Regions from separate parts of the Blastococcus sp. SYSU DS0616 genome, predicted to be linked through region 1. Evidence: riboswitches for the same ligand, from Rfam matches in the RefSeq annotation. Region 1 holds a riboswitch; each other region holds the start of a gene.

The links. Region 1 has a riboswitch for cyclic di-AMP ahead of ACI79K_RS02830 (LysM peptidoglycan-binding domain-containing protein). Riboswitches for the same ligand answer to the same signal wherever they lie in the genome.
Region 2: another riboswitch for cyclic di-AMP. It lies ahead of ACI79K_RS00680 (C40 family peptidase); the one in region 1 lies ahead of ACI79K_RS02830 (LysM peptidoglycan-binding domain-containing protein).
Region 3: another riboswitch for cyclic di-AMP. It lies ahead of ACI79K_RS17500 (aggregation-promoting factor C-terminal-like domain-containing protein); the one in region 1 lies ahead of ACI79K_RS02830 (LysM peptidoglycan-binding domain-containing protein).
Region 4: another riboswitch for cyclic di-AMP. It lies ahead of ACI79K_RS16035 (hypothetical protein); the one in region 1 lies ahead of ACI79K_RS02830 (LysM peptidoglycan-binding domain-containing protein).

What each region holds. Positions count from the first base shown of each region.
Region 1 is NZ_JBJHAJ010000003.1:42,269-44,457, reverse strand. Features, by position in the region: gene ACI79K_RS02840 (NAD-dependent epimerase/dehydratase family protein) at 1-132, opposite strand, end outside; gene ACI79K_RS02835 (DUF5994 family protein) at 211-711, opposite strand; cyclic di-AMP (ydaO/yuaA leader) riboswitch at 1,091-1,184, shown strand; gene ACI79K_RS02830 (LysM peptidoglycan-binding domain-containing protein) at 1,268-2,074, shown strand; gene typA (translational GTPase TypA) at 2,141-2,189, opposite strand, start outside.
Region 2 is NZ_JBJHAJ010000001.1:116,934-119,122, forward strand. Features, by position in the region: gene ACI79K_RS00675 (ScyD/ScyE family protein) at 1-668, opposite strand, end outside; cyclic di-AMP (ydaO/yuaA leader) riboswitch at 1,132-1,288, shown strand; gene ACI79K_RS00680 (C40 family peptidase) at 1,303-1,824, shown strand; gene ACI79K_RS00685 (hemerythrin domain-containing protein) at 1,968-2,189, opposite strand, start outside.
Region 3 is NZ_JBJHAJ010000028.1:24,221-26,409, reverse strand. Features, by position in the region: gene ACI79K_RS17505 (class I SAM-dependent methyltransferase) at 4-660, shown strand; cyclic di-AMP (ydaO/yuaA leader) riboswitch at 778-904, shown strand; gene ACI79K_RS17500 (aggregation-promoting factor C-terminal-like domain-containing protein) at 1,115-1,978, shown strand.
Region 4 is NZ_JBJHAJ010000023.1:15,212-17,400, forward strand. Features, by position in the region: gene ACI79K_RS16030 (bifunctional 3'-5' exonuclease/DNA polymerase) at 1-211, shown strand, start outside; cyclic di-AMP (ydaO/yuaA leader) riboswitch at 380-527, shown strand; gene ACI79K_RS16035 (hypothetical protein) at 782-1,666, shown strand; gene ACI79K_RS16040 (SDR family oxidoreductase) at 1,689-2,189, opposite strand, start outside.

The sequences.
Region 1 (2,189 bases):
CGCCCGCGCGCCCTCCGGCGGCGGACCCGTCAGGCCCCGGGTGAAGGTGGCGACGTCGTGCCCGCGAGCGAGCGCGGCCTCCACCACGTGCCGGCCGAGGAAGTGGGTGCCGCCGAGGACGAGGAGTCTCATGCCGAGCACTCCAGCCCGGTCGGCGCCCGCGCGTCCAGGCAGTTCGCCGGCAGCGGATCCGCCGTCGGCGGACGAGCGTTACACCGCGCGGGACACCGGCAGCGTGGGCACCTGCGGAAGGGGCGTGGAACGGGCCGCGGCGAGCACCATCTGGGGCGAGGACGGCAGGCCCCGCCGGGTGCACAGCCGCAGCGCCCGGGCGCCGGTGAGGACGTCCGTCTCCGGCGGGACGACCAGTAGGTCGGCCCGGCGGTTCCCCCCGGCCCAGGTGAGGCAGACGACCTGCGGGTCCATGCTCCGGAAGCCGCCGGCGCGGACCGTGCGGCCCAGCACCTCCAGCTTGCGGGGGGCCGGCTCCCAGGCGTCGAGGGCGTAGGTGAACCGCTCCACCCGCACACCACGCCGCTCCAGCGCCGCGATCAGCTCCGGCAGCTCCACGGCGAGGTCCCGGCTCCGCGGGAACCACGCACCGTCGAACGCCGAACCGCCCGATCCGGCGTCGGCGCGCAGGCTCACCCGGACGTCGATGCCACCCCGGAAGCCCTCGATCGCCGGAACCGTACGGGTGATCGTCGCCATGAGCGTTCGGCCGCCTTCCTCTTCCCAGGGAGCCGGGGAGACGGCTCCGAGGTCAACGTAGGACGGGTGCGAGGCGAGACTCCTCGACGGCGTGGCGGGCGCGTCGGACCGCTTCGGCCAGTCATCACGATTCGTGACCCGACGAGCACGGAGCCCGCGCCGCGGACCGTGCGCCGCCGGTACGAGCACCGCACACGGGCAGTCGGGGGCGGGCCACGGCGAGTCAGTCCGCGCGGGGCCGCCCGCGATGGAGGCTCCGCGGCCTTGCCGTCGGGGACGGCGGTCTGCCTACCGTGCTGCGTCCACCAACGGGTGGGCCCGGATGGCGGACCGCCGAACCTGCCCACCGCCACCGGACCCGTGCACACGACGGGCAGGCGCGGGGAACCCACGAGATCCTGGCCCTCGGCCTCGGGGTGAAGCCGCAGCACGCGGCCGGGCAGCTCTCGCCCGAACCCGACAGCTAACCCCGCAGGCGGCGAGAGGCTTCCCCATGCTCAAGCACCGCACGGCACGACCCGGTCGCTCCACCCGCACCTCCGCGGCGGCGGCGGCCATGGCACGTCCGGCCGTGGTCCTCGCGGCCGCCGCGGCCGCCTCCCTCGCGATCGCCGGTCCGGCACAGGCCCACCCCGGGGAGCACACGGTCGTCCCCGGTGACACGCTGGGCGGGCTCGCGGCCGCCCACGGCACCTCGTGGCAGACCATCCACGCCGACAACCTCGCCACCATCGGCGCCGACCCGAACGTCCTGCGCGTCGGGCAGGTCCTCGTCATCGGCGGATCGGGCGCCGCCCCTGCCGCCCCCGCCCCCGCCGGCGGCGAGTACGTGGTGCAGCCGGGCGACACGCTGGGCGGCATCGCCGCCCGCCACGGCACCACCTGGCAGGACGTGCACGCCCTCAACCTCGAGGTCATCGGGGCGGACCCGAACGTGCTGCGCGTCGGGCAGCGACTCACCCTCGTCGGCGGCCCCTCGGCGGCCCCGGAGCGTGCCAGCCGCGCCGCGGACCGGCCGGCCCTCGACACCGCCGCCTACGGCGCGTGGGAACCGCACGTGCGCCCCGCCGTCGCGGAGGTCGCCGCGGAGTTCGGCATCCCGACGGTGCTCACCCGCCCCGGCCACAGCCCGTCGGAGGGCCGCGCCGCCGACTTCATGGTCTACGACGACCGGGCCACGGGCGACGCGCTCAGCCAGTACGTCATCGACAACGCGGCGCGCCTCGGCGTCGAGTACGTGATCTGGCAGCAGCAGATCGCCGGGACGTGGACGGGCTGGGCCTGGCAGCCCATGGAGGACCGCGGCTCCCCCACCGCCAACCACATGGACCACCCGCACGTGGCCTTCGTGCCGGCGCCGTAACGGCCCCATGACGCAGCGAGCCCCTGCCCGGATCACCGGGCAGGGGCTCGCTGCGTCATGGGCGGATCAGCTGGGCTTGGGCTTGCGGTTCTTGGCCTTGCCGCGCTCGGTCTGG
Region 2 (2,189 bases), on a different contig from region 1:
ATCTCGGTCGGGACCGAGTCGCACCCCACGGTGCCGGGGTTGTTCTCGGCCTCCGCGCACTCGGGGGTGTCGGTGACCGTCGGCGGCACGAAGAACGTGCTGATCTTCCCGCTGCGCAGGTCGATGGAGAGGACGGCGTTGGCGCCGGCGTCGCTGACCAGCAGCCGGTTGGGCTGGGCGAGCACCGCGAACGGGTTGGACAGCGTCTCGATCGGCACCTGCTCGCCGTCGACCTCCATGAACTGCTGCTGGCCGTCGGGGTTGTGGTCCAGCTCGTACTGGAGGAGGTCCCACGTGCGCAGGATCTGGCCGTTCGGCTTGGCCTCGACGACCACCTGGCTGGGTGTGCCGGGCGGCACGGGGGGAGCCCCCTCCTCCGCCGGCGGGGCTTCGCCCACCGCGACGAAGAGGCCGCCGTACTTGTAGTCGACACCCTGCGCGTTGCCCAGGCCGCTGAGCAGCGTCCGGACCCGCCCGTCGCGCAGGTCCACCGAGGACACCTCGCCGGAGTCGGCCTCGGCCACCACGAGCTGGTGGCCCTTGAACTCGCTGAGCTGACGCGGTCCGTCCAGCCCCGCCGCCACGGTGACGATGTCGTCCTCGCCGCCGTCCGCCAGTGCCGTCGCCGGTGACACCGCCACCAGCGCCAGCGCCGCGGCCGCTCCCACGGCCGCCCTCCCTGCCTTCATCCTGCTCCCCTTGCCTCGAGATCCCCCGTGGAACGTCCGGGAAACTGCCAGGCGTCTGCCACCGGGAAGTGAACCGTCGACGTCCGGTTCTCCCGCTCCCTGTGCGTCGTTGCTAGGTGTAGTCACTCCATCGACGGCGTCCCGGGAGGCTCCGGATCAGCCCTGTACGCGGCGGACACGGCGGAGCGCACAGCGTGCGGACCCGCCGCGACGGAGGAAGTAAGCGTGCGCTGACGATCGGTGACCGGCGAGGCCGCGCCTCGCGCCGTCGTCCGCGCGTCCACGGTGGTCGGCGCGCGAGTCGCCCGGGCCCGCCCCCGTGGTCGACACGCCGCTCGCGGGCCGGTCCCCCGCGTGTCGGCCGGTGGGTAGGTGGACGGATCCCGACCTAGCGTCGTCGCGGTCCGGACGGGATCCCGTCGTCACCGCTCCCGGTGACACCCGTCCGACACCGCCGAACCGGGCGTCGGATCCGACCGCCGCCCGGACCGGGGACCCACCGCAGCACTGGGGTGAAGCGTGGCCGCGAGCCGGTCACGCCGGGCGAGTTCCCCGCCCGAACCCGTCAGCTAACCCGGTAGGCGGTCGATGGAGAACAGGAGAACCGTCGTCCATGACGACCACGCGCACGTCCACCACCCGCCGCTCCGTCCGCGGCGCGGCGCTCGCACTCTTCACCGGAGCGGGCATCGCTCTCACCCCGTTCGCCGCCACCGCCTCCACCGGTGACGGGGGTGGCGGCGGTACGACGACCGTCGTCACCACGCCCGTCGTGGCGCCCACCCACGCCGCGCAGGTCGCCGTCGACACGGCCCTGGCGCAGCAGGGCAAGCCCTACGTCTGGGGCGGCACCGGCCCCGGCGGCTACGATTGCTCCGGCCTGACCTGGTCGGCCTACCAGGCCGCGGGCGTGGAGATCCCCCGGACCTCGCGGGCGCAGTCGACGGCGGGGGTCTACGTGGACCGGGCCCACCTGCAGCCCGGCGACCTGATCTTCTTCTACGACCCGGTCGGTCACGTCGGCATGTACATCGGCGACGGGCTGATGGTGCACTCCTCCACCTACGGCAACCCGGTGGCGGTCGTGCCGGTGGACTCGATGTGGGGCTACAACACCGCGCGTCGCGTCGTCTGATCCGGCGCTCTCCCCGGTGCCCCGGCCGATGCGGCCGGGGGCCGCGGGGCGCGGGACGCCCCCCCCCCCCCCCCCCCCCCCCCCCCCCCCCCCCCCCCCCCCCCCCCCCCCCCCCCCCCCCCCCCCCCCCCCCCCCGGGGCGTTCACACCAGGCGCAGCGTCGCCCGCTTGAGCCGCACGATCAGCCGCATGCCGCCGGACTCCACCAGCTCCCGCTGCCGTGCGCGCAATTGCTCACCGAGCTGCTCGAGCCGCTCCTCGCCCAGGGCGTGCGCCTGGGGGAACATCCGCTGCTCCTCCTCCATCGTGTGGTGGCGCAGCGTCTTCTCCAGCATGCGCACCTCGGTGGTGAACTCCGGGTCGTC
Region 3 (2,189 bases), on a different contig from region 1:
GGGGTGGATCGTTCCATCCCTGCGGAGTTCGTCCGCGCCCACACCCGGCCGGTCCGGCCGGACCTGGTGCCCGAGGTGGAGCTGCTGGTCGCCGCCGACGTCGTCGCCCTGTGGGAGGCGATGGAGGCCGAGCACGGGCGCACCTCCACGGACCCGCCGTTCTGGGCCGCGGCCTGGCCGGGCGGCCAGGCGCTGGCCCGCCACGTGCTCGACCACCCCGGCCTGGTGGCCGGGCGCACCGTGCTGGACCTGGGGGCGGGCAGCGGCCTGGTCGCGGTCGCGGCGGTCCTGGCCGGCGCGACCGCGGTGCTCGCCAGCGACGTCGACCCGTTCGCGCTGACCGCGATCGCCGTCAACGCCGAGCGGAACGGCACCCCGGGCATCACGCCCGCCGGCGACGTGCTCGGGGGCGAGCCGCCCGACGTCGCGGTCGTCCTCGCCGGCGACGTCTGCTACGACCGGGAGATGACCGACCGGGTGCTGCCCTTCCTCGAGGCGGCCCGGGCCGGCGGTGCCGAGGTGCTGATCGGTGATCCCGGGCGGGTGTACCTCCCCGAGGACCGGCTGGAAGCGCTGGCGGTCTACGACGTGCCCGACACCGAGCCGTCGCCCACCGGGCCGGTGCCGGTGCGCCGGACCACGGTCTGGCGGCTCCCCTGACGGTCACCTCCCGTTCCTTTTCCCGCCAGGGGATTGTCACGAACGGATAACGCTGGTTACCGTGGGTCCCGCCCGGCCGGTCGTTCTCTCCCCATCCGGGGGAGGTCCGCCGGGCGCCGCCGAGTCGCCCGCCGAGGGCGAGCCGGGGACCCACCGAAGTACTGGGGTGAATCGCGCGCCGGGGCACGTCCTGGCGCGGGTAGGGCCGCTTCCCGCCCGAATCCGTCAGCTAACCCGGTAGGCGGCACGACGGAAGAAACGGAGAGCCGCCGCATGGCGAGCCTGCGGGCCCACCTTGCACGGAACCGCAGCCGGTACGGAGCCTCGCGCGCGCCTTCCCCGCGCTGAGCGCCCGGGCGTACGCCCGACACCGCTGCCCCTCGACCATCCCCGCAGCAGTTCCCGCCGCCGTCGCCGGCCCTGCCGCCCCCTGCCCCTGGAGCAGTTCCTCCCCATGAACCTTCGCGCCACCTCGATCACCCGTGCTCTCCGCCCCACGACCGGGCGCCGTTCGACGAAGACGGTCCGCCGTTCCGCGCTGCTGCTCCTGGCGGTCGCCGCGGCAGGCGGCCTGCTGGCCAACGGCGTCGTCGCCGACGAGCCGGTCGCCCAGGCCGAGCCGGAGCTGGCCTCCGTCAGCGTCGCCGAGCAGCTCGGCATCACCGACGAGACCCCCGCGCCCGACGTGACGGTGGCCGCGGCCGACACCCTCGGCCAGCTGGCCGCGAGCCGCAGCGAGCGCGCGGCCGAGCAGGCCGCCGCAGCGGAGGCGCGGGCCGCGGCCGAGCAGGCCGAGCTGGACCGCCGTGCCGCCGAGGAGGCCGCCCGCCGCGCCGCCGAGGAGGAGGCCGCGCGCAAGGCCGCTGCCGAGGAGGCCGCCCGCAAGGCCGCTGCCGAGGAGGCCGCCCGCGTGCAGGCGGCCCGGGAGCAGGCCGCCCGCACCCCGGCGCCGGCCGCACCAGCCCCGGCCCCGGCCCCGGCTCCGGCTCCTGCCCGGAGCGCTCCCGCGCCGGCCGCCGCGGCCCCGGCCGGCTCCTTCCAGGAGTACGCGATGGGCAAGCTCGGCGGCTCGGGCAGCGAGTTCAGCTGCCTGGAGAGCCTGTGGGGCAAGGAGAGCGGGTGGAACCCGAACGCCCAGAACCCGCGGAGCACCGCCTACGGCATCGCGCAGTTCCTCGACTCCACCTGGGCCGGGACCGGCATCGCCAAGACCTCCGACGGCTACCGGCAGATCGACGCCGGCCTGATCTACATCAACAACCGCTACGGCTCCCCGTGCGGCGCGTGGTCGCACTCCCAGGCCACCGGCTGGTACTGAGCGGGCCTCTGCCCCCGCCCCTCGCCCGCGCGGGGCGGGACCCTGCGGCGAGGCCGTTCCAGCACGTCACCACGCTCGGGGTGGTCTTCGGACGGGGGCGTCCCCGCTGAGGCATTGGAGGCTTTACCTGCGTCGTCGGCCCCGAGGACGCAGGTAAAGCTTCCAATGCCCGGGGTCGGCTCAGCGCAGCCGAGCCTCGGCTCCAGGCCTA
Region 4 (2,189 bases), on a different contig from region 1:
GGGCGGCGACGGGCCGCTGGGGACCCGGGCGCACCTCGCGTTCTTCCTCCACGACGAGGTGGTCGTGCACACCCCCGAGCACCTGGCCGACGACGTGGTCGAGGCGGTGCGCGCCGCGGCCACCACGGCCGGGCGGCTGCTGTTCGGCGCCTTCCCGGTGGACTTCCCGCTGGACGTCGCCGTCGTCCGGTCCTGGGCCGACGCCGGCTGAACGGACTGCCGTACACCACCGACGGGGCCGGCACGGTGGCGCGACACGCGTCACGATCTGCGGAAGTGACCGCTCCCGCATTGTCACGACTGCATAACGACGGTTACCGTGGCGGAGCCCGGCCGATCGTTCTCTCCCCATCCGGGGAGGGTCTGCCGGGCGCCGCCGAGTCGCCCGCCGCCTTCGAGCTGCGGGCGAGCCGGGGACCCACCGAAGTTCTGGGGTGAATCGCGCACCGGGCACGTCCCGGTGCGGGTAGGGCTGCTTCCCGTCCGAATCCGTCAGCTAACCCGGTAGGCGGCACGACGGAAGAAACGGAGAGCCGCCGCATGGCGCGCCCCTGCACCGCCGCACCACCCCGCGCCCGCCGGCACCGCCGCCCCCCGGTGCGTCCCCGGACCTGACCGCACGCGCACCCGGCGTCCCGCCGGTCGCCCCCACCAGCGATGACCGCCGGCCGAGCCGCCGGTGCCCGGTGGCCCCGCGACCCGGCGCCGGTCCGCAGCCCGCATCCCTCGCGGTCCGCCTCGCCCGGCCGACCCCGCCGCACCAACGGAGCACCCCGAACCCATGGATCCCCGCACCACCACCTCGGGCCGTCGTGGCCCGCTCGCCCTCCGCCGTCGCCCGCCCTCGGGCCTCCGCCGTCCGGCGTTCTACCTCGGGGTCGCCGCCGCCGGTGCCCTCCTGGTCAACACCCTCGTCGGCGTGGACCCGGGCGCCCAGGCCGAGGCCGGCACCTCGCAGTCGGTGAGCGTCGCCCAGGAGCTCGGGCTCACCTCCCGCTCCGGCCCGGTCGACGTCGCCGAGGACCTCGCCCCGCTGCAGGACCTGGCGGCCAGCCGCAGCAGCCGCGAGGCCGAGCAGGTCGCGGCCCAGCAGGCCCAGGCCGCGGCCGACCAGGCCGAGCTCGACCGGCAGAAGGCCGAGGCGGAGGCCACCGCCCGCGCCGAGGCCGAGGCGAAGGCTGCCGAGGAGAAGGCAGCGGAGGAGGCCGCAGCCGCCGAGCGGGCGGCCGCGGCCCCCGCCGCGGCGACGCCCACGCAGGAGGCCCGGGCCGCCGCCACCACCGCCGCCTCGGTGGCGGCCACGGCGGTCGCCCGCATCTCCAACACCGCGGGCAGCGTGAAGCCGCAGACCCAGGCCGCGGCCGACGCGGTGGTCAGCAACGTGCCCGGCGCCGCGGGGATCACCCTCGGCGGCACCCGGGCCAGCGCCGCCGACCCGGGCGGGCACCCCTCGGGCCTGGCGCTGGACTACATGGTGATGTCCGACGCCGCCCTCGGGGACGCGATCGTCGCCTACCACCGCGCCCACTGGGCCGAGCTGGGCGTGGACTACCTGATCTGGCAGCAGCGGATGCTCTCGTCCCCCGGCGGCTCGTGGCAGGCGATGGAGAACCGGGGCAGCGCGACGGCCAACCACTTCGACCACGTGCACGTGAACTACAACTGATCCCGCCGTCCCGCGGCCGTGCTTAGGTGAGCCGGCGGACCACGGACAGCGGCAGCACCCGCATGGCCAGCCCGATGGGCACCCACGGCCACGCGGGGACGTAGGCCGTGGCCCGCCGGGCCTCGATGGCGGTCACCATGGCGTGGACGCCCGTCGGGGTGTCCACCATGAACCGGGTCCGCTGCTGCACGTGCTGGTTCATCTCCGACCGGATGTAGCCGGGGTAGATCACCGACACGTCCAGGCCGGGGATCCGCTCGGCCCGCAGCCCCTCGGCGAGGGACGCGACCCCGGCCTTGGTGGCGGCGTAGGTGGTCATCGACCGGCGCATGCCGCGCAGCGCCGACATCGAGGAGATCAGCACGAGGTGCCCGCGGCCCTGGCGGCGGAAGATCTCCAGCGCCGCCTCGGTCTGCGCCAGCGCGCCGACGAAGTTCGTCATCGCCGTCTCGCGGTTGGCCTCGGCCCGGCCGGTGCCCAGGGGCGCGCCCTTGCCGAGGCCGGCGTTCACGACCACCCGGTC